3 regions of the Kaistella flava (ex Peng et al. 2021) genome follow, and region 3 is predicted to be linked to each of the others. Evidence: riboswitches for the same ligand, from Rfam matches in the RefSeq annotation. Region 3 holds a riboswitch; each other region holds the start of a gene.

Region 1 (10,641 bases), 1.1 Mb from region 3:
ACAGGACTCTGCTAAATCGAAAGATGCTGTATAGGGTCTGACACCTGCCCGGTGCTGGAAGGTTAAGGAAGGTTGTTAGGGTAACCGAAGCAATTAACTGAAGCCCCAGTAAACGGCGGCCGTAACTATAACGGTCCTAAGGTAGCGAAATTCCTTGTCGGGTAAGTTCCGACCTGCACGAATGGTGTAACGATCTGGGCACTGTCTCAACCATGAGCTCTGTGAAATTGTAGTCTCGGTGAAGATGCCGAGTACCCGCAATGGGACGAAAAGACCCTGTGAACCTTTACTATAACTTCGTATTGACTTTGAATAAACAATGTGTAGGATAGGTGGGAGACTTTGAAGCGGGCACGCTAGTGTCAGTGGAGTCAACGTTGAAATACCACCCTTTGTTTATTTGGAGCCTAACTTCCTAACGGAAGGACAGTGCGTGGTGGGTAGTTTGACTGGGGTGGTCGCCTCCAAAAGAGTAACGGAGGCTTTCAAAGGTACCCTCAGCACGCTTGGTAACCGTGCGTAGAGTGTAATGGCATAAGGGTGCTTGACTGTGAGACCTACAAGTCGATCAGGTGCGAAAGCAGGACATAGTGATCCGGTGGTTCCGTATGGAAGGGCCATCGCTCATAGGATAAAAGGTACTCCGGGGATAACAGGCTAGTCTCCCCCAAGAGCTCATATCGACGGGGAGGTTCGGCACCTCGATGTCGGCTCGTCACATCCTGGGGCTGGAGAAGGTCCCAAGGGTTGGGCTGTTCGCCCATTAAAGTGGCACGCGAGCTGGGTTCAGAACGTCGTGAGACAGTTCGGTCTCTATCTATTGCGGGCGTTAGATGTTTGAGAGGGCTTGAATCTAGTACGAGAGGACCGATTTGAACAAACCTCTGGTGTATCAGTTGTTCCGCCAGGAGCACCGCTGAGTAGCTACGTTTGGAAAGGATAAGCACTGAAAGCATATAAGTGCGAAACCTGCCTCAAGATGAGACATCTTTTAAGGGTCGTTGGAGATGACAACGTTGATAGGCTATAGGTGTAAAGGCAGTAATGTCATAGCCGAGTAGTACTAATTACCCGTAGATTTATTGCCTAATTAAGGTACTCGACAGTGCAACAAGGTTTGCTCTTTGTGATAATTTTTATCGATAACTATTAGACTAAAAGATAATAGACTGATAGATAATAGACCCATGGTCTACTACCTACCACCTAAAATCTACAGCCTAATTACAATATACTGTACATCCTTTTGTACAAAACAACCTTTAGGGTGGTTTTAGCAGAGGGGCTCACCTGTTCCCATTCCGAACACAGAAGTTAAGCCCTCTAGCGCCGATGGTACTGCTAACGCGGGAGAGTAGGTCGCCGCCAGTTTTTTTAAACCTCAATCAGAAATGATTGAGGTTTTTTTTGTGCCCAAAAACCAAAGAAAAGACAAGGACAAAGAGAAGACCAAAAGATAATAGACGGATTTGGCATTACCATTTTTATCGAAAATCTTAATATTCTTAACTCCTTAATCCAGATCTATTGCTGAAAATATTTATTATCTAAAATTTATTTTTTATAGACTAACTTATCTTGTGTTTTTGTCAGGATCTTTTATTTTATTAAAATATAACATAATATTATGCTTAGTATTCTTATTCCCGGTTTTAGAGAGGACGAGTTGCACTTGCAACATTTGATGGTTGATTTCAATGGTACGCTTGCAATTGATGGAAAATTAATTGCTGGAGTGAAAGAGAAACTTAATCTGATTTCTGAAAAATTACAAGTTCATATTGTTACAGGTAATAGTTTCGGAACTGCAGAAAAAGAACTTGAAGGAATCTCCTGTACATTAAAATTGCTTTCCGCGCATAATCAAAATATTGAAAAAGGAAAGTATGTTGAGATGTTGGGGAAAGAGTCCGTGATCAGTATTGGTAATGGTAGTAAGGATAGAGAGATGGTACAGCGCTCAGTAATTGGTATTATACTTATTCAAAAAGAAGGTGCGTCAGTTGAGGCACTTATGGTTTCGAATATTGCTTGTACTAATATTCTTGATGCGCTTGATTTAATCGATAATCCTAAACGAATTTCTGCTACACTCAGAAGTTAACAATATATTATCTGGTTATTTTCTAAAAGAATTTACATGATCTGAAACTTCAGGGAATGATAAGTAAATAATATTGCTCTCTTTTATATTACAATTTTTTAAGGATTTTCTTTTGTATGATTCTACGTTTCTGTTATAAATATTTTTATTTTTTTAAAAGAAGCACTGACTAAAGTTATAGCCACGATGGAAGCGGCATCCTTTATTGTCTCGTTTTTAGAAACGAGACAATAAAGATATAGCGGACAGCGGGACTGCTCTTCGAGAACAGAGAAAATCTTTATGCTCCTTTTATTTAAAATTTTGAAACTATTGTTTACTTTTTAGTAATATTGCGAGATGAATAAATTTTTAGTTTTTATCGTTCTTTTTCTGACTGCAGGTTTTCAGGCACAGGTTATTTCCGGGATTACTTTTACAGAAAATGACAGACCACTTTCGGAGGTTAATATTTATGTTGACGGTTCCAAAATCTATACGGTTTCTGACGGCAATGGGAATTTTTCGCTCGATGTGCAAAATCAAAAAAATGCTGCGCTTGTTTTTCAGAAAAATGGGTATGAAACTTTTTCGGTGCAGATTTCTGAGGCTGTTGGAAAGAAGGTAAAAATCGTGTTACTTAAAGTTCAGGATATTGAAGAAGTTGTGCTGATTCCATATACCGACGAAGCTTACAATAAATTTATCAGTTATTTTCTGGGACAATTTGTAGGGATTGATCAGGAAAATGTGAAAATAAAAAATCAGAAAACGCTGAAGTTTGCTTTCGACAAAAAGAATCAAATTTTGAAAGTGAAAGCCCCGCAGACTTTAATTATTGAGAATAAACGATTGGCGTATCAGATTCAATTTAATCTTTTGAATTTTGAAGCGGATTTTAGAAATAATACGGTCGCTTATTCCGGAACTTCTTTTTTTAAAGATGTTAATCCGAAGAAAATAAATGAAGTTAATCGCCTGAATGCTTACCACGGAAGTATCATGCATTTTCTGAGAAGTGCTTATCAAGATCAAATTGCAGAGCAGGGATTTTGGGTAAATCATATTGTTAAACTTGATAAAGATAAAATAGTGGCTAAAGAAAAAGCTTTGGCTGTTATTGAGACGAAAATTCCCACTTCTTCTTTTATTGAAAAGGTTGGTGATAAAAAAACATTAGCATTTAAAGATATTCTTCAGGTGAATTATCCGAAGCATTATTTTGCAATTGTTAAGTCTAAAATTGTTAAAGAAACTTCGATGGTCCAGCAGACTTCTTATATTTATGTGGATGGGAATTCATTTGATATTTACCCAGATGGAAATTCTTCGGATCCTGAACAAATGATTTTACAGGGAAGTTTGAGTAATAATAAAATGGGAAATTTTCTTCCGCTCGATTATGAACCGAAGATTGATTAAACAACAGCGGTTTTCAAAAAATTATAAGATAATAAGGTGAAAATTATATTTTATAAAAAATGCCACGAATACACGAATGAAATTCGTGTATTCGTGGCAAGAAAGACTCATGTGGTGGATAATGCTTTGAACTTTTGCATTCTTTTTCCACGAAACTTTATTATTTCTTTTAGCTCTTTTGCGGTCTAAATAATCGAAAAACCTGATTCTAAATCAGCGATAATATCATCGATGTGTTCGATTCCAACGCTCAGTCTTATTTGTCCCGGACGAATTCCGGCTTTTTCTCTTTCGGCATCAGATAATTGCTCATGCGTTGTTGAAGACGGATTGATAATTAAAGTTTTCGAATCTCCAACATTCGCAACGTGGCTAATTAATGATAAATGATTAATGAATTTTACGGCGGATTCTTTTCCTCCTTTAATATCAAAACTTAACACGCCACCGAATCCTCTTTTTAAATATTTCTTTGCATTTTCATGATCTGGGAAATTGGATAAACCTGGATATAAAACTTTTTCAACTTTCGGATGATTTTCCAAAAAATCAGCAATTGTTTGTGCATTACTTACCGTTCTTTCTAAACGAAGTGACAATGTTTCCAGACCTTGTAATAGTAGAAAAGAGTTGAAAGGAGAAATTGTGGGACCAAAATCTCGCATACCTTCCACTCTGGCTTTGATGATAAAAGCGATATTTCCAAATTGAGAATTCACGCCGAAAACATCAGTGAAAACCAGACCGTGATAACTCTCACAAGGTTCTGATAATTGTGGGAATTTTCCGTTGCTCCAATCAAAATTTCCACCATCGATAATGATTCCACCAATTGAAGTTCCGTGTCCACCAATCCATTTGGTAGCTGATTCTACGACAATATTAGCACCATGTTTTAATGGTTGAAAAAGATATCCGCCAGCTCCGAAAGTGTTGTCAACAATTAAGGGAATACCATGTTTTTTGGCAACTTCTGCAACCGCTTCAAAATCGGGAATATTTAAACTGGGATTTCCAATCGTTTCAAGATAAATGGCTTTTGTATTTTCATCAATAAGTGTTTCAAAACTTTCAGGTTCGTTATCTTCTGCAAAGCGAGTTTGTATTCCTAATTTTTTAAAAGATACTTTGAACTGGTTATAACTTCCGCCGTACAAATAAGGTGAACTCACGAAATTATCGCCGTTTTGAAGGATATTAGTCAAGGCTAAAAATTGTGCAGCATGACCAGAACTTGTTGCTAAGGCTGCAACGCCGCCATGCAAAGCTGCCAGTCTTTTTTCGAAAACATCTGTTGTTGGATTCATCAAGCGCGTGTAGATATTTCCGAATTCTTTTAAACCAAAAAGATTAGCAGCATGTTCTGCATCATTAAAGGTATAACAGGCGGTTTGATAGAGCGGAACTGCTCTAGAATTGGTGGTTGAATCTACGGTTTGACCGGCGTGAACTTGCAAAGTTTCAAATTTTAAATTGCTCATATTTTAATTTATTTGTTTTAAATTTTGGGCAACTTATCCTTTGAAATACTTGTCGAAAGAGCATAAAAAAAGCTCTTTCGACAAATCAAAAGAGCTTAATATATAGAATTTCTTTTTTCTAAATTTTAATATCTGACTTATCTTTCCCGCGCTAACGAGTTGAATTTTGCACCTTATTTATTTCTAAACAGGTTGCCAAAGTTTCAAAGGGTCAATTCCCTCCACTTTTCTGAATAAGTTGCGATTTTTTAAAGAACGTCTTTAGAGGTGCAAATCTATATAATTTTTTTTAATCTCCAACAAAATGTCATAAAATTTTTAATGTTAATATTTTTTAGGTCGATTTGAATGAAAATACTGTTTAATTAAATCAATCTTTTGGTCAATTAAATTCGGACATTATTTCACTTCAACAAAATTAGAAATATTAAGATTGTATTGTCTGGAATCACATTCTTCTGAAATGAATTTTAAACTTAATTTTTGGTTTTCAATCGAATATTGGTAAATTCCTTTACTGTTTACGGGACATGGTGAACCACCGATGATTTTGGTGATAATTAGAGAATCATTATTTACTTTATATTTCATTTCCTCTACAACTTTATCCTTCACATATACTTTAAACTCATTGTCAGTAAATTTAAAAGTAACATTTTCTGCAGTTGGAATATTTGCAACTCCGTACCACGCTGTATTTTCCAAGTCGTTTTTGTTTTCTGCCACTTCTGGTGAGTTTTTACAACTAATTGTCGGCAGAAGAAAATAAAAAATTAATGGTGCGATTAGATTTTTCATGGTATTAAGTTTTGTGGTTATTCACTCAAAGGTAGTGTGGTAATAAATATGAATTTAGGGTTGAAAAACCCATAATTGGTTGGTGAGTTATGAGTAAGAAATGTGTCTTTTTGTACCTTTAGAGTAAGAGCGTTTTTCTCTTATTTGAAATAAAAAATGAAATTATATTTCTTAACTCATTATCTTAAAGTTTGTTAAACATCTAGTAGGCTCCTAATTTTTATATTAATTTTAAAGTAAATTAAAAACAAATATTATGATAGTAAAAGTGCTTGAAGTAATTGCTACTTCAGAAATTAGTTTTGATGACGCTATAAAAAATGCCGTGAAGGAAGTTTCGAAAACGGTTAAAAACATTGATAGCGTTTACGTAAAAGACATGAAATGCCACGTGAAAGATGGTGAGATTTCAACTTACGGATGTGTCTGTAAAGTTTCTTTCAGAGTTGAATAATTGAATATTCTGCTCATGAAGAAATCCATTTTGTTTGTTTCAAAATGGATTTTTTTATGGTTGTAATCTGCAATATTTTCGATTATTATTATTCTTTTGTTCCCCAAGGTGCGCCTGGAGTTTCAATCTTTTTAGTTAAATCAAAACGAACAGTAAATAAACGCTCGTTCCCGATTCGGCGAAGGTTATAAGTGAAACTTTCTGCATCAATGGTAAACCACCAAAGATTAGTAGCAGCTTTTGGCAACATCTTCGTACTGTGTTCGTCAGCCGGAAACATCTGAAGATTCTTCAAACCTACATTTGAGTTTGTACCGCCATATTGAGTTACTTTCTCTTCTGTGCCATCTGGATTTCGATGATCGTGCTTTAAGCTTAGAATTTTGTTGGTATTTTTATGTAAAACCCAAGTTCTGGATTTATCGTCCCCTACGAAAAATGGAATTCTAATATCATTTTTTTTACAAGACCGAACGTGCATTACTAATTTCTTTCCGGTAAATCCGTCACCTTCAGCTCCTCCAGAAATTATTTCGCCTTGGTATGATTTTCCACAATGTGCTTCTAATTGTGTCCAGAATTTTTCGGATGTTGTTTGTTCTTGAGCTAAGAAATTGATTGGAATTAAGAGTGAAAAATAGAGTAGTGCTTTCATGTTTTCTTTTAAATAATAATTGATTTTAGTAAAAGATAAACATACAACAAATATCCCTTGAGGACTAATTCAGAAGGGATATTTCCAACAAATAAATTTTAGAATAGAAATAAAAATAGAATATTACAGTCGAGCAATATTCTGTTTTTTTAAAAGGTATTAATCTAAATGTAAATTATCAATTAATCGAACTGTACCAACATTGACGACAATGAAGGCGCGGTGTTTTTTATCTTTATAAAAGAAATCGGTTTTCTTTAACGTAGTTTCATCTGCGATTTCAAAATATTCCAAAGTCATTCCGCGTTCGTCATCGAAAATATCTTTTACACGTTTATTAATTTCTGGAATGGTCATGATCCGAAACCAATCATTTACTTTAACCAATGTTTCATGAATTACTTTGGCAGCATCTCTTTGAAAATGGCTCAATCGTTCATTTCGTGAACTCATAGCAAGTCCGTTCTCTTCACGGTAAATTGCAACACCATGAATTTTTACGGGAAGTTTTAATTGCTCTACTAATTTTTCAATGATTGCTAATTGCTGGTAATCCTTTTCACCGAAGTAGGCGTTGTCAGGCTTTACTTGTCGCAACAATTCTTCAACTACAGTTCCTACGCCATCAAAATGTCCGGGGCGGGATTTTCCTTCCATCTCATTTTCTAAACCATCAAAATTGAAGGATTTACTTTTTAATCCCTCGGGATATAAATCCTTGACTTCAGGAAGATAGACGGCATCTACAATTCCGGTGTTTTCAAGCAATTTAATATCACGCTCTGTATTGCGCGGATATTTTGTTAAATCATCAGGATTATTAAATTGGGTTGGATTCACAAAAATTGAGGAAATAACCAAATCGTTTTCTATATTGGCGATCTCGTACAAAGAGAGATGACCTTGGTGTAGTGCGCCCATGGTGGGAGCAAACCCAATTCTTTTACCCATTTCTTTTTGTCTTTCGACATAATCCGTAAGCGTTTTTTTGTCTCTGAAAATTTCCATATCTAATTTGATTATCCTTGTAAAAGTAGGAAATTCTTGTAAATGAGGATAAATATTTTAAATATTTTTTTAGAATAATATCAGATTTCTAAAGGATTAATCTTAAATAATGTTAATTAAAAATTATTACATTAAAATTTCGTAAATTTGCCTTGTAGAATATTCTGCCCAAAAATTTAGAAGAAAGTTAGAATTTATGCCGAACCAAAAGATTTTGTATGTTACCACGGAGATGTCTCCTTATCAGGAAGATAACAATATGGCGACAATGGTGAGTAAGATGGCTCTCAAAATGCACCAAGACGGGAATGATGTGAGAGTGTTTATGCCAAAATTTGGCCAAATCAGCGAAAGAAAATTTCAATTGCATGAGGTAATTCGTCTATCCGGAATGAATATTATTATTAATGATTTGGATCAACCCCTGATTATTAAAGTAGCATCATTGCCTGGAGAAAGATTACAAGTTTATTTCATCGACAATGAGGAGTATTTCAAAAGAAAACAATTCTATATCGATGAAGAAGGGAAACCATATGCAGATAATGATGAGCGCGCAATTTTCTTCGCTAGAGGAGTAATTGAAACCATCAAAAAACTGAACTGGGTTCCAGATGTAATTCACCTTAACGGTTGGATGGCCTCATTTATCCCTGTTTATTTAAAGACCTTCTATAAAAACGATTCTTATTTTAATGATTCCAAAATAGTCCTTTCTCTTTATAATGAGGAGAATATGGCATTGTCTGAGTCTGTAGAAGAAAAAATGAAGTTCGACAATATTACCGGGCTAAAAGCGTTTAAGAAACCAAGTTTTCAGAGTTTCGTAATCGAAAGTATTGATTTGGTTGATTTAGTAATCAAAGGCGACGAGTTCCTGGAAGAGGATCTTAACAGTGCTTTTGCTGAAACTAAAACTACGAAATCCGAATATATAGACGCTGAATTAATCAACACGTTATACTAATCAATTTATATTTAATGATAAGAACTATTCAAGAATTATTCAAAATTACTGCAACATTAGTAATTGGGAGTTTAATTTTAGTGAATTGTGAGCCGGATCCAGATCAGTTGGGTTCACAATTCTTTCAAGACGGAGCAAAAGGTACAGAAGTATCTTATCCGATTATCGCTTATAATTCCAACAACAACGATTCGATAAGAACAGATGCTGCACGACTGCAAAGTGCAACTTTAGGTGCGTTTACTGAATCTCAATTTGGATCGCAGAAATCTTCGTACGTTTCGCAGGTTAGATTATCTGGAGCAAGTCCCGATTTTGGATTAAATGCAAAACTAGATTCAGCTGTTCTTGTAATTAAGCCACAGTATGCAGCAGATTCTGTTACCACGGTAACGAATGAAGATTATATTTATCCAGTTGGTGCTGTGCCTGCAAAGAGGGTTGTTAGTACTTATCCAGTAATCAAATATGGTAATACCAAAATAGCAGGTAAAACACTTTTAAACTTTAAAGTTCAAGAAGTGACAGACTTTTTAGGTTCTAATACTGATGTTGTTTATTCTAATAAAATAGTCAATACTGGAGCACAGATCGGATCAAAAACTTTTGACGGAAATGTTCACCTTGTAAGAGTTACCAAAGATGGTGACGACACTGTTCTATTCGAAAGAACACCAGCTCTTAGGATTCCATTGGATAGTACATTTTTCGCAAATAAAATTATTAATAAAGTAGGCTCTCCAGAACTTTCTGATGCAGCTTCATTTATTAGATATTTTAAAGGAATTAGAGTTTCTGTTGATGGAAATGATGGATATATTTTCAATTTTGATCCAACTACAGTAGAGCTTAATCTTTATTACAAAAATGATAAAGATACCAATGGAATAATCACCAGAGAGCAATCTGTTTATATGATGAACATGGGAGCGTCTAATGCATTTTTTAATCAAATCGCTTTTAACCGTACAGGAACGCCTTCTGCAACTGCGTTAGCGACAACAAACGAAATAACTGGTGATGCCAAGCTTTTCGCTCAGGGAATGGGTGGTCCAGGATTTGGGCTTAGAGTTCCAGCTGTGGATGTTGCAAATATTAAAACTTTGTATAACAATAATAAGATAGGAATTGTTTCAGCGAAAATCCGTATTTATACTGATGTGACTAGTTGGTCAAATAACTATGCGAAACCTAATTATTTTGTTGTGAGACAAAGAAACTTAACTCCTGAACCAGGGAAGTCTCAGTATCTTAATGATTATCTTGTTGACATGAGTGCTTTATATGGTACCGGAGTTTATAACTTGGTAAAAGCATACGATTTACAAAAGAATCCAGCTTATTACGATATTGGAATTACACAGACTTTCAAAAATATCATTGAAAAAGAATCACCAAACTACGACTTAATATTAAACGTAGGTTCTTATACCACAGATACAGGGGGGAATCTTCTAGGGTCTTTATATCCAACTTTAGGCGCTCAAAATTTTAATACCAGAAGTTATACGGCAAATAGAGCTGTATTTGTAGGAACAGATCTTACTAATCTTGCAAATGATAAAAGCGCAAGATTAATTTTGACTTACGGACAGAAACAATAATTAGAAAGACAATAACAAAAAAAAATAGGATAATATATGTGTGGAATTGTAGGTTATACTGGTTTTCAAGATGCTTATGAAGTTGTAATCAACGGGCTTCGAAGATTAGAGTATAGAGGATATGATAGTGCGGGAATTGTACTCGAAAATGAAAATTCAGTATTTACTG
Region 2 (10,641 bases), 1.2 Mb from region 3:
GTATAAAGTTGGTGAATCTAAAACTTTACTCGCACACTTATTGGGTGAAGATGATAACAAACTGGAAGGTATAAATTGGTCTGGTGAGCGCCTAGATATTAATGATCTGGAATTTGATGTTATTAATTATTTTAATAAATATTTAGAAGAAAATGATCGTGTCAAATATCCTGAACAAAAAGCACGTAAAAATTCAATTACTGAATTATCGCAGGGAATAAAAAGAGAAGAGAGAATTCTTCGCGATTTAGAAGAAACTTCTAATGAAATATACAGGAATTTAAATGTATCATTTAAAAATGGAACCTTTAGTTTAGATGGAAAAAGAATTAATGCATCGGGTTATATTCCTTCGCCGATCAATCCCAGCGATGAATTTTATACCTATCCAGATGAAAATATTCCGACTAGTCTTGATTTGTCGATGTATTTATCTGCCGTTAAAAATCAAGGAGACCTAAAGAGTTGTACAGCCTTTCCGATCTCAACGGTATACGAATTTTTTGCACAGAGAAATAGAAAAAATGTTAACATCAGTGAACTTTTTATTTATTATAATTCCAGAGAACTCAATGGAAATATAAATAATGATAGTGGAGCTACCCTTGTTAATGCCATCCATGCTGTAAAAGAAAAAGGTGCCTGTTATACTAAAATGTATCCATACGATACTGAATCTTTCAGCCAACTACCAACAGACGATGCTTACTCAGAAGCTAAGCATCAAGTAGTCAGTAAAGCCAGTCGAATTAACATCACCGAAACAGATTTCAAACATGCTATTGCCAATGGGCATCCGGTTATTATTGGTCTGAAAATTTTTGAATCCTTTTACCCTCAAGATGCCTCGGGAATTATTCCTTTCCCTTTGATTAATGAAGCAGAATATGAACAACATGGTAATCATGCTTTACTTGTTGTTGGTTATAATGACGAAGAGAAACTCTTTAAAATACGAAATAGTTGGGGTGAAGAATTTGGTGATAGAGGATATGGCTACGCTCCATACGATTATATAGCAAATCCAAAATTCTGCCATGAAGCCTTTGTAATTACCGAAATAGTAGATCTGTCTTATGAAAAATTCACCTATGATGAAAATTCAAACTTTTCATTTTTAAAAGATGCAACTATAAGAAGAAAATTAATCGTCGAATATCAATTGAGAGCTAAGAAAAGAGAATTAAAGGAAGTGAAGATAGCTTATGATGATTTAGCTTTTCAAAATGAAAGAAACTCTGAACAAATAAAAGATCCAATATTCAGAAGGAGATTACTAGACCAATTAATGGTAGCGACGCCTAACGTTTCAGTACAAGAACCTATTGTAATAAAAAAGCCTCAAAATAAAATGTGGGGGCTTCTAATAATGGTCATTGGAACAACCTTTATAAGAGCAGCAATAGCTTTAAAGAAAGATCTTGGACATACGGGATTGCTAATTGCAATAGGACTCGGCGTAATTATAATATTAATCGGAGTTGTACAATTATTCAGAAAAAAAACGGTATCAGAAAATCCCGTACCTGTAACTGCAACACCAAGATTTGGCGAGCAAGATAGGTACGCATTTGAAGCTGCAGATAATTTATTTGAAGCCTTCGATGGCATGAGGCAAAATTTAGTTAGAAGATATAAAGCGATATCGAACTACTACACCAGAATTAAAGAATGGCAAATAGAGAGTAAGAAAAAGCTTGATAAAATTGAATACAATTCTCCTGATTTTGTAATTAATGTTATTAAAAAAGAGCCGCTGCTTCATTATTTGGAAATGAATAAATCTGAATTTCTAAGAAACTTAATCAATTTCTCCACTATTTTCCACAGAGACTACGATCCGGCTTCCGATAATGTTGACCAGGTTTACAATGATTTATATAAAAATTATTTTCTAAATATCTCTGAAAATATCGACGGGATTTTAGAAATGAGTATTGTAGACTACATTCAAAACAGAGTAGAATATCCATATTTAGAACCTGCTCCTGTTCTCCAAAGTACAATAAGAAATATTCAAAACGTGTCGATGCCTTTTTGTAATATAAAGCAGACCGCAAACTCAATCAATATTCAAAACTATGTTATTCACGAAAAAATTTCAAGTAATGAAGATTCTAAGCTTAGCGAGTTTGCAAGACATAGGGATGCGGCGATAAATCCAATTTTAACTTTCAGAAGCGACAACAAGAAGAAATATGTGGCAATTCAGGTAGCGGCTATTGAAAATGTTGAGGATATTGCGAGGTTTAATTTATAGTGTATTATTAATCGTCAGCAAAGACGTAAACTGCTTTAACGCTAATCGAAGATTTTGTTTTTATAATTTCCGAGTTTTTAAGACTAAATGAGCAACTACAAAAAATAATTGATTAATGAAAATTGCTATTTCAATCTGCTTTCTATTTTTTATAACAATCCTTAACGCCCAAATCAAACTCCTCTCTTGGAACATCGAAAACCTAGGCAAATCAAAATCAGATTTTACGATCACTTATGTTGCCGAAACCGTAAAAAACTATGATATTATAGCTATACAGGAAGTTGTAGCGGGTTATGGTGGAGCGCAAACAGTGGCTAGATTAGCAGATGAATTGAATCGTAAAGGAGCTAAATGGGATTATACCATTAGTGACCCAACGAGTAGCAGCGCCTACAAAACGGAACGCTATGCGTTTATCTGGAAAACAAGTAAAGTCAAGAAAATAGGAAAAGCTTGGCTTGAACGAAAATTCCATTTAGAGATTGATAGAGAGCCCTACTTCTGTACTTTTCAATATGAGGGCAAACAGTTCACTGTAGTTAATTTTCATGCGATTACTAAAAATAGACAACCGGAAACTGAAATTAAGTACTTTAAGTTTTTGCCCCATGAATATCCTAACTTAAACTTGATTTTTGCGGGTGATTTCAATTGTCCGCAATCACATACGGTTTTCAATCCTTTAAAGAAGATGGGTTATCGATCGATATTAATGAACCAAAAAACATCATTGAAAAAGGAATGTCGAGAGGATTTATGTTTAGCCTCAGAATTTGATAATATGTATTTCAATGCGGCTAAAATCAAACATCTCAATTCAGGAGTTATTCACTTTTACAAAAATTTCAATTCGCTGGAGGATGCTAGAAAAATCTCGGATCATATTCCTATTTGGTTTGAATTTGCAGTGGTAAACTAAATCATATAATTGGCGCACGGTTAACGCAAATCATATGGATGTAGACGTATTAATACAAATTACAGGTAGAAATTAATTTTATATTATCTAAAACTTGCCTTACGCAATATTTTAAAACAAAAATTAGTGTCTTTGTGCCTTCATTACAAACGTATTGCAAATCCAAATATCTAATAGAGCTAAATAAAACATGCCCTCACAAAAAATTTTGGAGATTATTGATTTTATAAAAATAGATTAGGAGTTATTATTAACCTTTATACTAGTTGAATCCCGACAACATTCTCTGTTATTTTTAATGGTAAACTTGCTTTTTAAAATTTCAAATGCCACTATTATAAATCCTCTCTATAGACAACAATATTATTCCGTATAACGATTTTTTTAGCAAGTTTAAAAGTGTTTTCGTTGATGATTAAACTGCTATCGAAACTTCTGTTCCTAAATTCGTTTCTCATCAGATGAAGGTAGGTTCCACGTGCAGTTGTCCAACCAGGATTACACACTTCCTTGTTGAAACTTTTGATAAGTTCTTCATCGGTTTGTGCAGCCAGACGATGCTTCCAAAGTTGTTCCTGTTTTATCATTATATGTTTGTTTTTGATTACGCTTTAAACCAACGTAATTATTTTATCTGTCATCTTTGAAATAATAAATCTGAAAGCATCTTTACCAAATTTACTTTTATTAGGAATTTGATTTTTATGCAATAATTCAACTGCAATTTCTCTGTTTTTCTGTAATAAACTTTTACTAATATATTCAGGTAAAATATTTAAACACATTGCTTTGTTAATTCGGGTAAGATATTGTTCGTGAAGCAGAATTCGACCGGTCTCATTGGTGGTTTTATTAAGATCTGATTCATAGTGGAATTTAAAATTAAAACTTTCCCGACCTCTGTCTAAAACATCTAAACCCAGAACCAATCCTTCCATCATGTCTCGGATGACTTTCACTCTTTCTTCTGCATCGAAACCTCCCTCAACAAAGAATTCTGAACCGTAATCCTGGTACGGAAATAAAAGTTTAAGATCAATGAAATCTTCATGTGAAGATTCATCAACTGCATAAACTTCAAGATATTCTTTTGGAGAAATTTCTACATTTTGCTTATAAACCTGACCTATTGTTTTAGTTGCCATATCTTTTTCAATGTTTTTAGATTAGATTAAACCGTTGTCTTAATTTTAAAATTGATGATTAATTATTTTCTTTTAATCAACATAAATTCACCATCTATTATTCTACACAACTGCAGCGTATCCGCAATACGATCAACACCAGAAATGATGTAAAGTGCAACTTCACGTCCTTCCATTAATTCCACAAAATCATCAGTTAATTTCGGCGATGGATAATTCATACTGCTTATAATTAGGGGCAGTTTATTTTCTTCTTCAAGCATATATTCATCGATTGTGCATTTTTCAGTGTATTCTTCTGCTACCAGATTCCAGGTAGATTCAATTGTTTTAAATATTATGTTTTTACAACCTGACTCTTTGTAAAATTCATGAACCAAAGTGTGACCGAAGATTGTACTGAAGTCCGGATTTATAAATGAAATATTGCTGTGTTGCGTAACAAAATTGCTTACGGTCACTTCAAATTCCGAATGGTCCCTCTTAAATTTAAATTGTTGTTCGTCAATGAGATATTCATATAATGAATCCAAAACGCTGTGAAGAAAGGTGTCTCCTAGATTTTTGTGCGTAAAAGAACAAGTGTTAACCCATTTGAATCTTTCGATTAAATACTGCTTAATAACTTCTTTGCTTTTTTCCAAATCATTATTGTAAAAACAAAAAATCCCGTAATCTTTCTTTAATACTTCTAAGGAGTTATATATTTCGTTGAGCGAAGAAATCATTTTGTTGACAAAGACTATTAATCTGTCTTTAAAATTCAAAAAATGGTATGTTTGTTCTGAATAACTATCGAACTTAAAAGTGAAAGGATAGAGGATTTTACCCTGAAAAAAATGGGGTGAGTACTCATCAATTCTAAATAGTATTGTTTGTCCCTCGGATATCATTTCGTATAAGTGACTGTTGTCTTCACCTTCCTTATTTGAGTGATATTCACTATTCTTTACCGCATTACAACTCATAGTTTATATTTTCAATTTGTTCTCTTGTAATTTTCTTAAGTGTTTTAAATTCGCCATTCTTAATCAGTTTTAAATCCATAGAATGTTCATATCCGGATAATTGTGATTTATTTAGAAAAACAACTTTCTGTCCCTCCATTCTTTTTATCAGTTCGGGTATGATTTTCGGTGAAATACCAAATTGTGTCCCTATAAATAATGGAAGTTTACCGTCTTCCTTGTTGAGATACTCATCGATCCCACTTTGTTCCAAATATTCATCAGGAATTCTGGTGTTTTTGTGATTCGTTTGAAGCATTTTTAGCAATTTGCAATCTTCTCCCATTTCTTCAAAAAACCTTTCGTGCAGTTTAGGATAAATGCTCCAATTCTCTTCTCCATCTAAATTAATGATGTATTTATATTCACTCAAAATATCTTCAAATATATCTTCGTGTTGAATTTCTTTATTTCTTATGCTGTAGTAAGGATTTTTTATAAGAACTTTAAATATTGCTTCCGCGAGACTTTGCTTGAATGTAAGTCCTACATTTTGGAAAGGAAATTTATTGATCGTGTTTTCAATAAATGGATCTATTACAATTCTTCGAATATTATTTTTTCCATCTTCAGAATGCTTGTTATACTGGCAAAATTTTGCAGAAATTTCTTTTATATATTCGATATTTATTGCAATATCTTCTAAAATAGAGATCAGATTTCCTACATATTCCTTTACATGTTCTTCAATATTGTATGGAAGGAAATAATGCTCTTCAGTAAAATAATAGAACTTGATGTTGGGAAATGGAAAGATAATTTCACCATAAAAGTGATGTTCAATGTAATTTTCAATATTAAAAATAATATTATTTTCTTCACGCGAAAATTGGTAAATAACACACATATCAGTTGGGTTTTTTTAGTTATTGTATTTTAATCTTGAATATGGTTTTCATTATTTTCGATAAATTCCTGCATCAGAAACCAGTCGTAATGGCCTTTTCTTTTATTCATACTTTGTTGTGCAAGAAGAAAGAGTTTCTCTTCAAAAGGTTTCGCCAGATATTCTTTCAGTTGCTGTTCAAGATCACTAAAACAAGGTGGTTTGGGATTAGTCGTAAAAGTTGTAGTGATTTCCAGATCTGCACATTTACCATTGCTGATGAAATATTGGGAAAGAAAAGTAAAGATGCCTTCGCTAAAGTTGATATTAGAATTTTCTCCGTCATTAAAATCAGGAAAATGAGCCCGCATAAAAACGCCTAAAAGTTCATCTCTATTACGAATGTAGATTTCGCTTTTGCCATTATTAAAGTTTTCCAGATTGGTCAGCAGTTGCAGAAAATCTTTTCTGATGATTTTATTATGCTCTTGAATAATCGCTGAAATTTCAAAACATTTCTGAATCAAATCCTGACCTGCAGAATTCTGTTCTTCGTCATTAAATTCTTTTGAATCTTCCGGTATTCGTTGTAGCACTAAACCATTAAAAGGTGAGAGTATTTGTAATTCCACCAAAGTCGGCATGCTGATGGAAATATTACCTACGACGATTCTGTCGTTGTTTTCAAAATAGATAATACTGTTTCTCATAGGATTTTAATTTTAAAATCGAAATAATGAACAGGAGGTTTTGGCTGAAATTGTTGGGATATAACCTTTTATTTTGGCAGGTCGCCCTCATTCTATACCACCGCGGAGGGTTAACTCTCGGTTGGTGTCCCGCATTTGCAGAATCTCCTGATGATTTGTTTCGTTGATTTCTATTGCAAAGTAAAACATGATATATGCATTCTATCTGCACAGTTTATTTTTTATAGAATTAAATAGTAAATAATCTTATTTGGATGAAGAAAATTATTCTTGGCGGGCAGTCTTAGTATTTATTCCATTTTTGGAGTCAAACCACTCCTTTGCAAGGTCATTATAAGGCAACCATTTCCCTTTTACATGATGCCTGGAAAGATAAAATTCCTTTTCTACATCAGTAAACTTTTCAAATTCTTGGCGTAATAACTTTGATTCAGTGGTAAGGGATAGGCAGGGATAAGAATATGAAGATTCCGTAATGGCAATCTCAAGCTGCTGTGCGAAATCCACATTTTTCTCGCGCTGTATTTTTTTATGATAATTTTTTATTTCGGTGTCATTTCTGCCATCACATAGATATATATATAAACATGATCACAATTTTGTTCAGTTATTAGATTTCTCATCTTTCGGAGCGTGATATCACGGTCTTCATATTCATAAATGTCAGCAATAGATGATTGTTTCGTTAAAATGAAATGCTTTAAGGAAAGAGTGATATTTTCGATGGTTCGTTTACTGAAGAATTTCATATCATCATCAGCCCACCATTCAAATCTGACTTCCTCATCAATACTTTTCCAAACGAATCTATGATAACATCTTTCGGTTGACTCATGGTTCAGAAATTTGGCTTTATCATGAAGACTATCGCTGGCAAAACGTGAAAAGTAGAAGTAACCTTGTGATACTCTAAAGATAAGGTTCCTTATAATCCAGAAATTATTTTCATCGTGCAAGTCATCGGCATCTGTAAAGTATTCTCCTTTTATTCCTGGATAGGGATAAATGACCTCGATTTCCACATAATATTTTTCTGGAATTTTTACATTGACGATCAAAAATTGACCCATCGCCCATTGTACAAAAGTAGTTTCCATATGATTGTAATTTTTAAACAAACATCAAATCATCAGTAAGGAAAATGATTGTAGTAACCTTTTATATTTGGCAGGTCGCCCTCATTCTATACCACCGTGGAGGCTTAACTCTCGGTTGGTGTTCCCGTGACTTTGTTCGGGACTCTCCTGATGATTTGTTTCGTTGATTTCTATTGCAAAGTAAAACACGATATATGCATTTTATCTGCACAGTGAAATTCAATTAAAAGTTTTTAAATTTGATTTTATAAAATAGACCGATGATTACTTCTCTGAAAAATGCCACCATTAATGATATTGCTGTAAAAGAATTAATTTTCTATGATGACAGCGATGTTGAAGGACTTGTCCAGTTTTGCCACAGGAATTCTATTTCTTATTTACCATCGAAAGACCGGAAAAAAGTGTACAGACTCATTAAGAATGTATTTGCAGAAATAGAGCTGCATCATCATATGTGCCTTTCACCGGAAGATTTGCTTTTTGAAGAGACTACTTTGGAAAAATTCAGAAAGGTGAATGAACATGAAATTAAGTTTGTTACTGAAAATGAAAAAATTGTTGGTGTGGTTCATATTGTTGATTATAATAACGAATTTGTAGCAGTAGAGTTGTACCGTGCTTTTTTTAAGTTTGAAAATAACTTGAGAACCCTACTTATACGCGAAAAGTTGACCAATGAGGATTTCCTTTCGTGGTTAGGTCATCAAAGAGATATTGAAGTCAATGATAATGACATCGATTCAGATTACTGGACAAACAAGTTTAAGTCTTATTTTCCTCTGGATGAAAAACACAAATCATTGAAAGAGCGGGAAAGAAAAAGTGTTTTCCCATTTCAAACTTTTTACTTCTCCGATATTTTGTCATTTGCAATAGATCAAAATATTCTGGATGAAAATATATTCTCACCAAAATCCTTAACAAAACTAAGGAATTATATCGCTCACAACCGTCATTTCACCTCCATTAGTGAATCAGATGAGGGGCAACTTATTTACGATTTTTCGCACCTTTTAAAGTTTATTGAGAACATTAATTTTTTTTTCATTTCTTATGAAGAGCTGCTGAACCAGTTAAAGGCACCTGAAAAAACTGCAGTGTAAAATTCATGTAAGTGCAGGTCAAATGCACAACTTGCCGTTTGCTTTGTAGATCTAATCCATCAATATTATAATCTACAAAAAATGAAACAGGCAGTTATTCATATTCCGCATTCCTCAACGCGCATTCCCATTCTCGAAGGTTATACCGTTAACGGTGATTTTTTAGAGAAGGAAATTTTAAAACTTACTGACTGGTATACCGATGATTTATTTTACTCTGAAAATGATATCATCATTAAAGCTAATTTTTCAAGAATTTTTTGTGATCCTGAAAGATTTGCAGATGACGAGCAAGAAGTCATGGCCAGGTTTGGAATGGGAGTGCTTTACACAAAAAGCGATGAAGGCAAACTGATTCGTGATATTACGCCCGAATTAAGAACGAAAATTCTAAACGGCTATTACTGGGTTCATCATAATGCATTGACCAACGCCGTAAAAAATCAATTGGATGAATACGGTCAGTCGCTCATTATCGATGGGCATTCATTCCCGCATATTCCACTTAAAAGAAGTTTAGATAAGAATCTGAACCGGCCTGATTTTAATATTGGTACCGATTTATTTCACACCAGTCCCAAGTTAGTGGAGGCTTCAGAAACTTTTTTTAATGACAGAGGATTTTCTTTAGGAATCGACTGGCCTTACACAGGTTCTATAGTTCCACTTGAATATTATAGAAAAAATCCAAATGTACAATCCATTATGCTCGAAGTCAACAGGAAACTTTATTTAAAAGAAGATTCAAATGAAAAATCTGAAAGTTATTTAGAGATTAAAAAAGTGGTAGGAGAGTTTGTTAAGACCATGAAAAATATAGAATGGTAGTATAGGTTAAATGAAGATATTTTTAACAGGTAATTTTGTACAAATTTGAACTTTTTTATTATTGTCTATTTTCTTATTTTTACTTTCTACTACTTCTTTTAAATAAATAACTTAAACTACTTTTTAAATGAAATTAAATTTACCTACCGCTATTAAAATCCTCTTAGCCATTCTCTTTTTTCTATGTTTGCTACCAATGCCTTACGGATTCTATCAATTGGTAAGAATGCTAGCTTTAGTCGGTTTTGCCTTGTTGTCTTTTCATGCGAATCAGCAGGGGAAGTCAACAATAATGATTATTTACATAGGACTAGCTTTGCTTTTTCAGCCGTTTTTCAAAATCGCATTGGGCAGAGAAATTTGGAATACCGTGGATGTCATTGTGGGGATAGGACTTTTGATATCGATATTTATCAAACCTAAAGTAAACGTTGTTTAATATAGAATTCATCTTGAAATTTTATAGTGTTACTATAGAAATTTATAAACTAAAAATATAGTTGAAATAAAAAATTATTGCCGATTGTAGCCTAAATTTAATATCATAAAAAAATTGCTATCAAAAGGAATAGTCGCTATATTTGAGAATTGCATCTTAATATTGAATAAAACTTAAATATTGCTATTTTTAAATGATTAAAAATCTCAGTAATCTAACATAGTAATAAGTGATATAACAAACGATAAAAATGAAAGAAGAATTACTTCATAAAATTACAGAACTGCGCTTAGCCGTTGGG
Region 3 (10,641 bases):
TAAAGCAAACATTGCCATCCAACTTGTGCCGTCGGCTTGCTCTAAATGGTCTCCGTTTTTGAATTCCATATTTCGGTCAAACGCACCTATATTATCCAAACCTAAGAATCCACCGCCGAATACATTATTTCCATTTTTATCCTTGCGGTTCACCCACCAGGTAAAATTCAATAACAATTTTTGAAAAACACTTTCCAAGAAAGGAACGTCGGGTTTTCCATTAATCATTTGATCAATTTTAAAAACTCTGAATGTTGACCAAGCGTGAACTGGCGGATTTACATCACTGAAATCCCATTCGTACGCTGGCAATTGTCCGTTTGGATGGATGTACCATTCCTTTGTTAATAATTTTAATTGATGTTTGGCAAAACCAGAATCTAAAATCGCAAAAGGAACACAGTGAAAAGCCAAATCCCAAGTCGCAAACCATGGATATTCCCATTTGTCAGGCATCGAAATTATGTCTTTGTTCTGCATGTGTTCCCATTCTTTATTTCGAACATGATGGTCGAAATTTCTTGGGGCTTCGAGATTAGGATCACCTTTCAACCATTTAGAAACATTGTAATGATAGAATTGTTTGTTCCATAATAAACCGGCAAAAGCTTGCCTTTGAATCATTTTCTCTTCTTCATCCGTAATCTCTTTCTGTATTCCACCGTAAAATTCATCTGCTTCTTTTTGTCTTAAACTAAAAACATCGTCGAAGTCAAAGAAGGCATTTTCCATTTCATGCGGACTCAATCGGAAATCGAAAGATTGACTTCCTCCCGCGTCGATTTCTGTGTTGATGATGAAGCACGCTTTTGTTCCGGATTTATCAGGATTCACCGCGTTTTTGTCGTCATGAACTAGAAAATTATTGATACCGTCTTTATAATATTTTGGTTCGCTGCTTGCGCCATGTATTTTTGCTGGATTACTTTCGTTATTGCAAAAAAGCGCTTCCGTATTTTGATCTCTGGAATATAATTTTATGACCGATAAAGACTCATGATGAATTTCAATATCACCACTCGCCGAAGATTTTAGGTGAGGTTCGTATTCGCCGTAGCCCCATCTCCAATTATTTCTAAACCAAAGTGTTGGAATAATAACCAGCGGTGCTTTATGTCCACTTCTATTTTTTGCAGTGACGCGAATCAAATAATCATCATGATTGATTTTAGCATATTCAATGAATATATCGAAGTAATTATTATCATTAAATATTCCCGTATCGATTAATTCAAACTCGGGATCTTGTTTTGATCTTCTTCTGTTTTCTGCAATTAAATGATCATAAGGAAATTCGTTAATCGGATATTTATACACCATTTTCATGTAGGAATGCGTCGGTGTATTGTCGAGATAATAGTAGATTTCTTTTACATCCTCGCCATGATTTCCTTCGTGATTACTCAAGCCGAAGAAACGTTCTTTGATCATTTTGTCTTTTCGATTCCAAAAAGAAAAGGCAAAACATAACCGTTGTTTTGCATCACAGATTCCTGCGATTCCGTCTTCACTCCAGCGATATGCTCTGCTGATTGCGTCATTGTAAGTGGTATATCCCCAGGCATTTCCATTATTGCTGTAATCCTCACGAACCGTTCCCCACTGTCTGTTACTAACGTAAGGTCCCCAGGTTTTCCAGTTTTCATCGAGCATTCTTTCTTTCTCCGTCGTCATTCTAAAATAATTTCTGCTGCGAAATTAAGGAATAAAAAATTTTCCTAAAATTTGTGAGGTTATATTTTAATGCTTTCCTTTGCACCGAAATAAGTTCATTTACATATTTGAAAATGTTATTAAGAAAGGTGGAGAGATTAGACTCAATGAAACCTTGGCAACCCTTCGGAAACGGAGAAGGTGCTACATTCTATCCCTATTTGGGAAGAGATAACAGAAACTATTTTTACCTTTCTCAGGTAGCATTTTCAATTTTAATTTTAAGAAAAATTGAAAACTTCGCTACAACATATCAAAATCAAAAATCATCAGTTAGTATCAGGAAAAATCCTTGATATCGATTTGTCGTATCAAATATTTGGTCAGGAATTACATTCTGCGCCAATTGTTTTGGTCAATCATGCTTTCACCGGAAATTCAAATGTTGCTGGAGAAAACGGTTGGTGGAATTCTTTAATCGGTGAAGACAAAATCATTGACACCAATACTTTCTCTGTCATTTGTTTTAATATTCCAGGAAACGGTTTCGATGGAAATTTAATTGAAAATTACCAGGATTTTAAACCGAAAGATATTGCAAATATTTTCCTTCAAGGTTTATCATTTTTAAAAGTTTCTAAACTTCATACTTTAATTGGCGGTTCGTTGGGAGGCGCGATTGGTTGGGAAATGTTAGCGATTAGTCCTGATCTGGCAGAAAATTTTGTTCCGATTGCGTGTGATTATAAAACATCTGATTGGTTGAATGCACAATGTTTGGTTCAGCAATATTTGTTGGATCAACCACATCAACCTTTGCAAAAAGCCAGAGTACACGCCATGTTGTGTTATCGAACTCCTGCATCTCTAAACGAAAGATTTAAAAACGAAATTCATCCTGAAAAGCAAATTTTAAATTCCCATGACTGGCTCAATTTCCACGGTGAAAAATTAAACGGGCGATTTAGTCTGGAGGCTTATCGATTGATGAATCATTTGTTAATGACCATTAATACAGATGAAAAACAATTAAATAAAATCGAAGCAAATATTCATCTCATCGGTGTTGATTCTGATTTGTTTTTTCCAGCTTTTGAAATGCATCGATGTCGAGATTCTTTAATGCCTATAAAATCAAACACTTTTTATCACGAAATAAAATCCATTCACGGGCACGATGCTTTTTTAATGGAATACGAACAACTCAATCAAATTTTAAATAATATCATTCATGAAAAATAATAACGAAATAAAGATTTTAAAAAATAAATCAATCATCAAATTCGAAGGAAAAGATTTCTTAGGTGAAATCGGTATTGATGGCAGAATCTTTAAGGCATTGACTTACGCAAGAATTAGCGTTGGTGTAATTTCTCAACAAGCCGTAGAAAACGGGATTTCAGTTTTAGTCAACGAAAGCGACTCTGAAAAAGCCGTAAACTGTTTGATCGACGAGTTCGAAAGCGAGAGAAAATCGGGGAAAGTAAATCAAATTTTCAGTGTTAATAACGTTTCCGTGTTAGGTTTTGTGGCTAAAGATTTTAATAAAATCACTTCTGAATTAGGAAGAAATAATATTTTTCCATTGATTCTAAATCAAGTCTCTACAGAGAATCGAATTAATTTGGTGGTTACTTCTAGTCAAGATGAGAAAGCGAAAAATATCATCGAAGCAGAGATTTTTTCAAAACCTAAAACCGTTCATTTAGCGATGATTGGTCACGGTAAAGTTGGATCGACTTTGATTAACCAGGTATTAGAAAATTCAGAAGTAATCCGCAATCGTAAAAAACTTGATTTAAAAATCGTTGCGGTGGCAAATTCCAGAAAGATTGCCTTTAATAAAAATGGCTTTAATGAAAATTGGGAGCAGGATGTTTTAGTGGCAGAACATGAATCGAATATGGATTCTTTAATTAAATTCTCACAGGTTAATCAATTAGAAAACTTAATCGTAGTCGATAATACGGCGAGTGTAGATTTTGTGAAAAATTATACGCGTTTGGCAGAAAATGGTTTTGATCTGGTTTCTTCAAATAAGATTTTCAACACTTTACCAATTTCTGAATACCGCAATTTCAGACATATTTTAAATAAGAAAAATAAAAAATATCTCTATGAGACAAATGTTGGCGCTGGTTTACCTTTAATTGATACCATTAAATTGCTGCATTTGTCGGGCGAAAATATCACTCGAATTAAAGGCGTTTTCTCCGGTTCGCTCAGTTATATTTTTAATAATTTTTCAGTGAGAGACGAGAAATTTTCTACCATTTTAAAAGAAGCCATGGATCAAGGATTTACAGAACCCGATCCGCGCGAAGATTTATCAGGAAACGATGTAGCGCGGAAACTTTTAATCCTGGCAAGAGAACTTGATTTAAGTAATGAATTTAGCGACATCAGTGTTCAAAGTTTAATTCCGGAAAGTTTAGTGAATCTTGATAAAGATGATTTCCTAAACAGTTTGGATGTGTTAGATGCTCATTTCGATGAAGTGAAAAAGAATCAAAAAGAAAATCATGTTCTACGTTTGATAGGCGACTTACATGGCGATTTGCAGAAGGAAAAAGGAGAACTTGATGTTCAGTTAATTTCTGTTCCCGCCAATTCTGCACTTGGACAATTAAAAGGTTCAGATTCTATTTTTGAAATTTACACGGAAAGTTATGGCGAGAATCCGATCGTAATTATGGGTGCCGGAGCCGGAGCCAAAGTAACTGCCCGTGGTGTATTCGGAGATATTCTAAGATTGTCTGAAAATAAATAACCGTCATTTTAATTTATTTAAAAAAAATGAAAAATACAGCAGCACTTTATAAAGCCTTAAACGAAAGAATCCTCGTCCTCGATGGAGCGATGGGAACGATGCTTCAACGCTATAAATTTTCGGAAGAAGATTACCCCGGCGAACGATTCAAAGATTGGGAATATTTTTTAAAAGGAAACAACGATTTGCTTTCACTGACGCAACCACAAGCCATCGAAGAAGTTCATAGAAAGTATTTAGAAGCCGATGCTGATATTATAGAAACGAATACTTTTTCTGGAACAACCATCGCCATGGCAGATTATCACATGGAAGAATTGGTTTACGAACTCAATTATGAATCTGCGAAAATTGCGAGAAAGATTTGTGATGAATTTACCAATCTCAATCCTGACAAACCAAGATTTGTTGCGGGTTCGATGGGACCAACCAATAAAACCGCAAGTTTAAGTCCGGATGTTAATGATCCGGGTTTTCGCGCCATCACTTTTGATGAATTGCGTTTGGCGTATAAATTACAGGCAGAAGCACTTTTAGATGGCGGTTCAGATATTCTTTTGGTAGAAACAATCTTCGATACTTTAAATGCTAAAGCCGCACTTTTTGCGATTGATGAAATTCAGGAGGAAAGAAATATTAAAATTCCAATCATGGTTTCAGGAACGATTACCGATGCGTCAGGAAGAACTTTGAGCGGACAAACTGCAGAAGCATTTTTGATTTCAATCTCGCATTTAAATTTATTGAGTGTCGGATTAAACTGTGCTTTAGGAGCGAAACAGTTGACGCCTTATTTAGAAACCTTATCCAAAAATTCAGATTTCTTTATTTCGGCTTATCCAAATGCTGGATTACCAAATGCTTTCGGTCAATACGATGAAAGTCCAGAATTCATGGCAGAACAAATTCGCGAATATGCCGAAAAAGGTCTCATCAATATTATTGGAGGTTGTTGTGGAACGACACCACCACATATTAAAGCGATTGCAGATTTGGTGAAGGATTATGAACCTAGAAAAATTAGCGTCAAAATCTAAAACTGTAAAAATCGATAGCAATTGAACATGAATGAATCATCGTAAGACAGTGGTAAAATGTTACATTGATAAATTGTTGAATATCACCGTAAAGCCACGAAGTGGCGCAATCAATAGCATTGGGTAAGCGAAGCGCGGCCCAATGAATATAGAATACGAAAGAAATAAATTAAGGTCTGAAAGACTGAAATCAAAAACATAACTAAGCAAAGTGCAGCCGTATGAATTCAGAAATTTTATATATGTAATTACAATAAATACAAAAAAAATGGGACAATCTTTAAACAAAATCTATGTGCATTTGGTTTTTAGTACCAAACACAGAAGTCCTTTAATAACAGAAGCAATACAAGAAGAATTGTTTAATTATTTAGGAGGTATTTGTAAAAATTTGGAATGTAATCCGGTTCAAGTTGGTGGACATAAAGATCACGTTCATATTTTATGTTTATTATCAAAGAAGATTGCCTTAATGAAACTGCTGGAAGAGGTAAAGTCACATTCTTCAAAATGGATCAAAACAAAAGGTAAGGAATTCGAAAATTTCTATTGGCAAAATGGATATGGAGCATTTTCGGTAAATCCGACTGAAATTGAAGTGGTGAAAAAATATATTATTAATCAGGAAGAACATCATCAAAAGAAATCATTTCAGGAAGAATTTTTAGGATTTTTAAAGAAATATGATGTTGAATATGATGAAAGATATGTTTGGGATTAAAATATGGTCAAGGATTTCGCCACTTCGTGGCTTTGATTCACACCGTTTATTTTCATTGGGCTGCACCCAATGCTATTGATGTCGCCACTTCGTGGCTTGTATATGAAAATGCTCTGTTTCATTGGGTTTTTCCAATGTTGATTATAACGCCAATTCATTGCGCTTCACATAATGCTGATGATTGCGCCACTTCGTGGCTTTTAAAAAGAATAAGAAAAAATGAAATATCTAAAACTCTCAGGTCTCGAACCTTTAATTACAACGCCGGAATCCAATTTTATTAATGTTGGAGAACGAACCAATGTCGCTGGTTCTAAAAAATTTCTTCGATTAATTAAAGAGGAAAAATATTCAGAAGCCATTGATGTTGCCCGTGATCAGGTTGACGGCGGTGCACAAATCTTAGATGTCAATTTTGATGATGGATTACTTGACGGAAAATACGCGATGGTGAAATTCCTGAATTTAATCGCTTCAGAACCCGATATTTCGCGAATTCCTATTATGATTGATTCTTCGAAATGGGAAATTCTTGAAGCCGGATTGCAAGTCGTTCAAGGAAAATGTGTGGTAAATTCCATTAGTTTAAAGGAAGGCGAAGCGGAATTTATTCATCATGCGAAAACCATTAAAAGATACGGCGCAGCAGTAATTGTAATGGCTTTTGATGAAAATGGACAAGCCGACAATTACTACCGAAGAATAGAAATCTGCAAAAAATCATATGATATTTTGGTCAACAAAGTTGGTTTTCCTTCCGAAGATATTATTTTCGATTTGAATATATTCCCCGTTGCAACCGGAATGGACGAACACCGAAGAAATGCTTTGGATTTTATCGACGCTACAAAATGGGTTCGTGAAAATCTACCGAATGTTTCAGTGAGTGGCGGAGTTTCGAACGTTTCGTTTTCGTTTAGAGGAAATGATAATGTTCGGGAAGCGATGCATTCTGTTTTTCTATATCATGCGATTAAAGCGGGAATGAATATGGGAATCGTGAATCCGACCATGTTGGAAGTCTATGATGAAATCCCGAAAGAATTATTGGAATTGGTTGAAGACGTGATGCTCGACCGAAGAGATGATGCGACCGAAAGATTATTGGATTATTCTGAAAGAGTAAAATCAACCAAGAAAGAATTTGTAGAAGAACTAGAATGGCGGAAAGAGCCTTTACAAGATAGAATTACCCATGCTTTAGTCAAAGGTATCGACCGTTTCATCATAGAAGATGTAGAAGAAGCAAGAACAGGTTCTAAAAGACCGTTGAATGTTATTGAAATTAATTTAATGACCGGAATGGGCGTTGTCGGCGATTTATTCGGAAGTGGAAAAATGTTTTTGCCGCAAGTTGTAAAATCTGCGCGCGTAATGAAAAAGGCTGTGGCTTATTTACAACCTTACATTGAAGCAGAAAAGGATGAAAAACAAAAACCGAACGGAAAAATATTAATGGCAACTGTAAAAGGTGATGTTCACGATATTGGTAAAAATATTGTGAGTGTAGTTTTGGGTTGTAACAATTATGAAATCATCGATTTAGGAGTGATGGTTCCTGCTGACAAAATTATTCAGGCAGCGATTGATCATCAAGTTGATGTTATTGGATTGAGCGGATTGATTACCCCGAGTTTAGATGAAATGGTTCACGTTGCTGATGAATTGCAGAGAAAGAATCTAAATTTTCCTTTGTTAATTGGAGGTGCTACAACTTCGAAAGCACATACTGCGGTAAAAATATTTCCGAAATATGGGCATACCGTCGTTCATGTGAATGATGCTTCAAGAGCGGTTGGTGTGGTTTCTCAATTGTTGGATCATAATAATGTGCAATATAAAGCTGATTTAAAAGTCGAGTATGAGGATTTCCGCGAGAAGTTTTTGAACCGCCAAATTGATAAAGAATATGTTTCCATTGAAGATGCGAGAAAACAAAACTTTACCATCGATTGGGAAAATGAAGAAATCGTAAAACCTAAAAATTTAGGAATTCATATTATAGAAAATCAGGATTTACGAGAATTGCTGGACTTTATGGACTGGACTCCATTTTTCAGAAGTTGGGAACTCCACGGGAAATTCCCGCAGATTTTGACTGATGAGGTCGTCGGTGAACAGGCCACAGAATTATTTAAGGAAGCAAAAGTTTTACTTGATAAAATTCTCGATGAAAAGTTATTCACGGCAAAAGGAATTTTCGGAATTTTCCCTGCAAACTCAACCAATCAAGATGATGTTTTGGTTTACGATGAGGAGGGAAATCAGTTAGCGAAATTCCATACTTTAAGACAACAACTGAAGAAATCTGCTGGAAAAGAATATCACGCTTTGAGTGATTTTATTGCTCCTGAAAGTTCAGGCAAACAAGATTATGTCGGAGCGTTTGCCGTAACAACTGGTTTCGGAACAGAAGAATTGGCGAAAATATATTACGATGATGGCGATGATTATAACGCAATTATTGTTAAGGCATTAGCCGACCGTTTAGCAGAAGCCTTTGCGGAATTCTTGCATCATAAAGTTCGAACAGAATTTTGGGGTTATGCAGAAGATGAAACTTTAGAAAATGAAGATTTAATCGCCGAGAAATATTTGGGAATTCGTCCGGCTCCTGGTTATCCGGCTTGTCCAGATCATTTGGAGAAAACTACGATTTGGAATTTATTAAAAGTCAAAGAAAATATAGGTTTAGAATTAACAGAAAGTCTGGCCATGTTTCCAACGGCTGCCGTTTCCGGTTATTATTTTGGAAATCCAAAATCGAAATATTTTGGAGTTGGAAAAATTTCAGAAGATCAGTTGATAGATTATGCAGAAAGAAAAAGTGTTGATTTAGAATTTGCGAGAAAATGGCTGAGTCCGAATTTAGCAGATTAATTAATGAGCACTGTTAAAGTTTTAACTCACAGCGCTTAACTAAATTCTAATTGATAGATTAACTAACAATGAAAAAACAAAAATTCAAAAAGATAAGAGGGAAAAATAAACTCTTGAGAAATATTGAAAAATGGAAAAAATATAATTTGTTTTTCGATCAAGAACTTTTAAAGGAATATAATTATTTGACTTCTAAATGGATGGTTCGTCCTTGGAGCGATTTACTTCGTACTAAATACCCTTATCCCGAACCAAATGGAGAGTTTCGTGAAAAAAATATCGAATCATTCATAGAAATTTATAAAAATTGGAAAATAGAATTAGACAAATTACAAGTAGATTATTATTTGAAAATTTGGATTTTCTTTCCAAACTTCAGAGAAAGTCAAGTTGTGTGCGCGATAGGTGATAAAATTGAATGGTACGAAAATGTTTTTTTTGAGAATGATGAAAAACTAGACTTTCCAGAAAATGAATTTAGTAAAGAAACAAATGAATTATTAAGCAATTTTTCTTGGGAGCATTGTTCTTCGGAAGAGGTATTTGACGATAACGAAGTTGGAGAAGAAGATGAATACGCTTCAAAAAAAGATTATTTAGACTCTAAAAAATGGTTTGAAAACTTCTTAAAATCTGAACATAGAATCTATCAGTTTATAGATGAAAATAAAGAAAATAAAACTTACCATTATTTAAAGACTGATGATGTTTGGGTCGGCGAAATTAAAAAAAACGAAAATAAGTAAATGAAAATCACAGATCATCTAAAAAACGCCAACGGAAAAAGGTTGTTCTCCATAGAAATTATTCCACCAACCAAAGGAACAGGAATCGAAGATTTATATAAAAACATTGATCCTTTAATGGAGTTTAAACCACCATTTATCGATGTTACAACTTCACGGGAAGAATATATTTATCTGGATAAAGGCAACGGTTTGATGGAACGAAAAATCACGAGAATGCGGCCGGGAACTTTGGGGATTTGTGCGGCGATTCAACATAAATATAATGTAGATACCGTTCCACATGTTTTGTGTGGCGGTTTTACCAAAGAAGAAACTGAATATCTTTTGGTAGATTGTATGTATCTCGGAATTGAAAATGTGATGGCGTTGCGTGGTGATGCAATGAAAGGGCAACAGTATTTTGAACCCACAATCGGCGGCCATAAAAACGCCACAGATTTGGTGTGTCAAATGAATGATTTGGGACGTGGAAAATATTTACATGATGAAAATTTCAGTGACGAAAATAACAAGTTTTGCATTGGTGTTGCAGGTTATCCTGAAAAGCATATCGAAGCGCCATCGATGAATTATGATTTAAAATGGCTGAAACAAAAAGTAGATGCCGGTGCAGATTATGTGGTTACTCAGATGTTTTTTGATAATGAAAAATTCATCGATTTTGTAAAAAGTGCCCGTGAAATTGGAATTAATGTTCCGATTATTCCAGGGATTAAACCAGTTGCAACCAAGAAACAATTGCAACTTCTGCCACAAGTTTTCAAAATCGATTTGCCGGAAGATTTAATTTCAGCGATCGAAAATGCAAAAGATAATGCCGCCGTAAAACAA

Evidence for each region. Region 3 has a riboswitch for S-adenosylmethionine ahead of Q73A0000_RS10455 (alpha/beta fold hydrolase). Riboswitches for the same ligand answer to the same signal wherever they lie in the genome.
Region 1: it holds a riboswitch for S-adenosylmethionine, as region 3 does, so the genes downstream of both, Q73A0000_RS15795 (O-acetylhomoserine aminocarboxypropyltransferase/cysteine synthase family protein) here and Q73A0000_RS10455 (alpha/beta fold hydrolase) in region 3, are expected to answer to the same signal.
Region 2: it holds a riboswitch for S-adenosylmethionine, as region 3 does, so the genes downstream of both, Q73A0000_RS05150 (hypothetical protein) here and Q73A0000_RS10455 (alpha/beta fold hydrolase) in region 3, are expected to answer to the same signal.

What each region holds. Positions count from the first base shown of each region.
Region 1 covers NZ_CP040442.1:3,496,081-3,506,721, forward strand. Annotated here, with positions in the region: rRNA gene Q73A0000_RS15775 (23S ribosomal RNA) at 1-1,087, shown strand, start outside; rRNA gene rrf (5S ribosomal RNA) at 1,264-1,371, shown strand; gene Q73A0000_RS15785 (HAD family hydrolase) at 1,628-2,104, shown strand; gene Q73A0000_RS15790 (carboxypeptidase-like regulatory domain-containing protein) at 2,444-3,505, shown strand; gene Q73A0000_RS15795 (O-acetylhomoserine aminocarboxypropyltransferase/cysteine synthase family protein) at 3,691-4,986, opposite strand; SAM riboswitch class I at 5,121-5,226, opposite strand; gene Q73A0000_RS15800 (hypothetical protein) at 5,386-5,784, opposite strand; gene Q73A0000_RS15805 (dodecin family protein) at 6,041-6,238, shown strand; gene Q73A0000_RS15810 (hypothetical protein) at 6,327-6,893, opposite strand; gene panC (pantoate--beta-alanine ligase) at 7,053-7,901, opposite strand; gene Q73A0000_RS15820 (glycogen/starch synthase) at 8,098-8,868, shown strand; gene Q73A0000_RS15825 (DUF4270 family protein) at 8,883-10,472, shown strand; gene glmS (glutamine--fructose-6-phosphate transaminase (isomerizing)) at 10,509-10,641, shown strand, end outside.
Region 2 covers NZ_CP040442.1:1,140,822-1,151,462, reverse strand. Annotated here, with positions in the region: gene Q73A0000_RS05180 (C1 family peptidase) at 1-2,260, shown strand, start outside; gene Q73A0000_RS05175 (endonuclease/exonuclease/phosphatase family protein) at 2,376-3,182, shown strand; gene Q73A0000_RS05170 (hypothetical protein) at 3,518-3,769, opposite strand; gene Q73A0000_RS05165 (hypothetical protein) at 3,794-4,327, opposite strand; gene Q73A0000_RS05160 (hypothetical protein) at 4,390-5,295, opposite strand; gene Q73A0000_RS05155 (hypothetical protein) at 5,285-6,181, opposite strand; gene Q73A0000_RS05150 (hypothetical protein) at 6,211-6,870, opposite strand; SAM-I-IV-variant riboswitch at 6,930-7,029, opposite strand; gene Q73A0000_RS05145 (hypothetical protein) at 7,135-7,377, opposite strand; gene Q73A0000_RS05140 (hypothetical protein) at 7,413-7,967, opposite strand; SAM-I-IV-variant riboswitch at 8,021-8,126, opposite strand; gene Q73A0000_RS05135 (hypothetical protein) at 8,228-9,073, shown strand; gene Q73A0000_RS05130 (N-formylglutamate amidohydrolase) at 9,155-9,901, shown strand; gene Q73A0000_RS05125 (DUF6804 family protein) at 10,029-10,340, shown strand; gene Q73A0000_RS05120 (BrxE family protein) at 10,591-10,641, shown strand, end outside.
Region 3 covers NZ_CP040442.1:2,349,295-2,359,935, reverse strand. Annotated here, with positions in the region: gene Q73A0000_RS10460 (MGH1-like glycoside hydrolase domain-containing protein) at 1-1,674, opposite strand, end outside; SAM riboswitch class I at 1,788-1,891, shown strand; gene Q73A0000_RS10455 (alpha/beta fold hydrolase) at 1,945-2,895, shown strand; gene Q73A0000_RS10450 (ACT domain-containing protein) at 2,885-4,423, shown strand; gene Q73A0000_RS10445 (homocysteine S-methyltransferase family protein) at 4,450-5,460, shown strand; gene tnpA (IS200/IS605 family transposase) at 5,729-6,181, shown strand; gene metH (methionine synthase) at 6,401-9,061, shown strand; gene Q73A0000_RS10430 (hypothetical protein) at 9,130-9,807, shown strand; gene metF (methylenetetrahydrofolate reductase [NAD(P)H]) at 9,808-10,641, shown strand, end outside.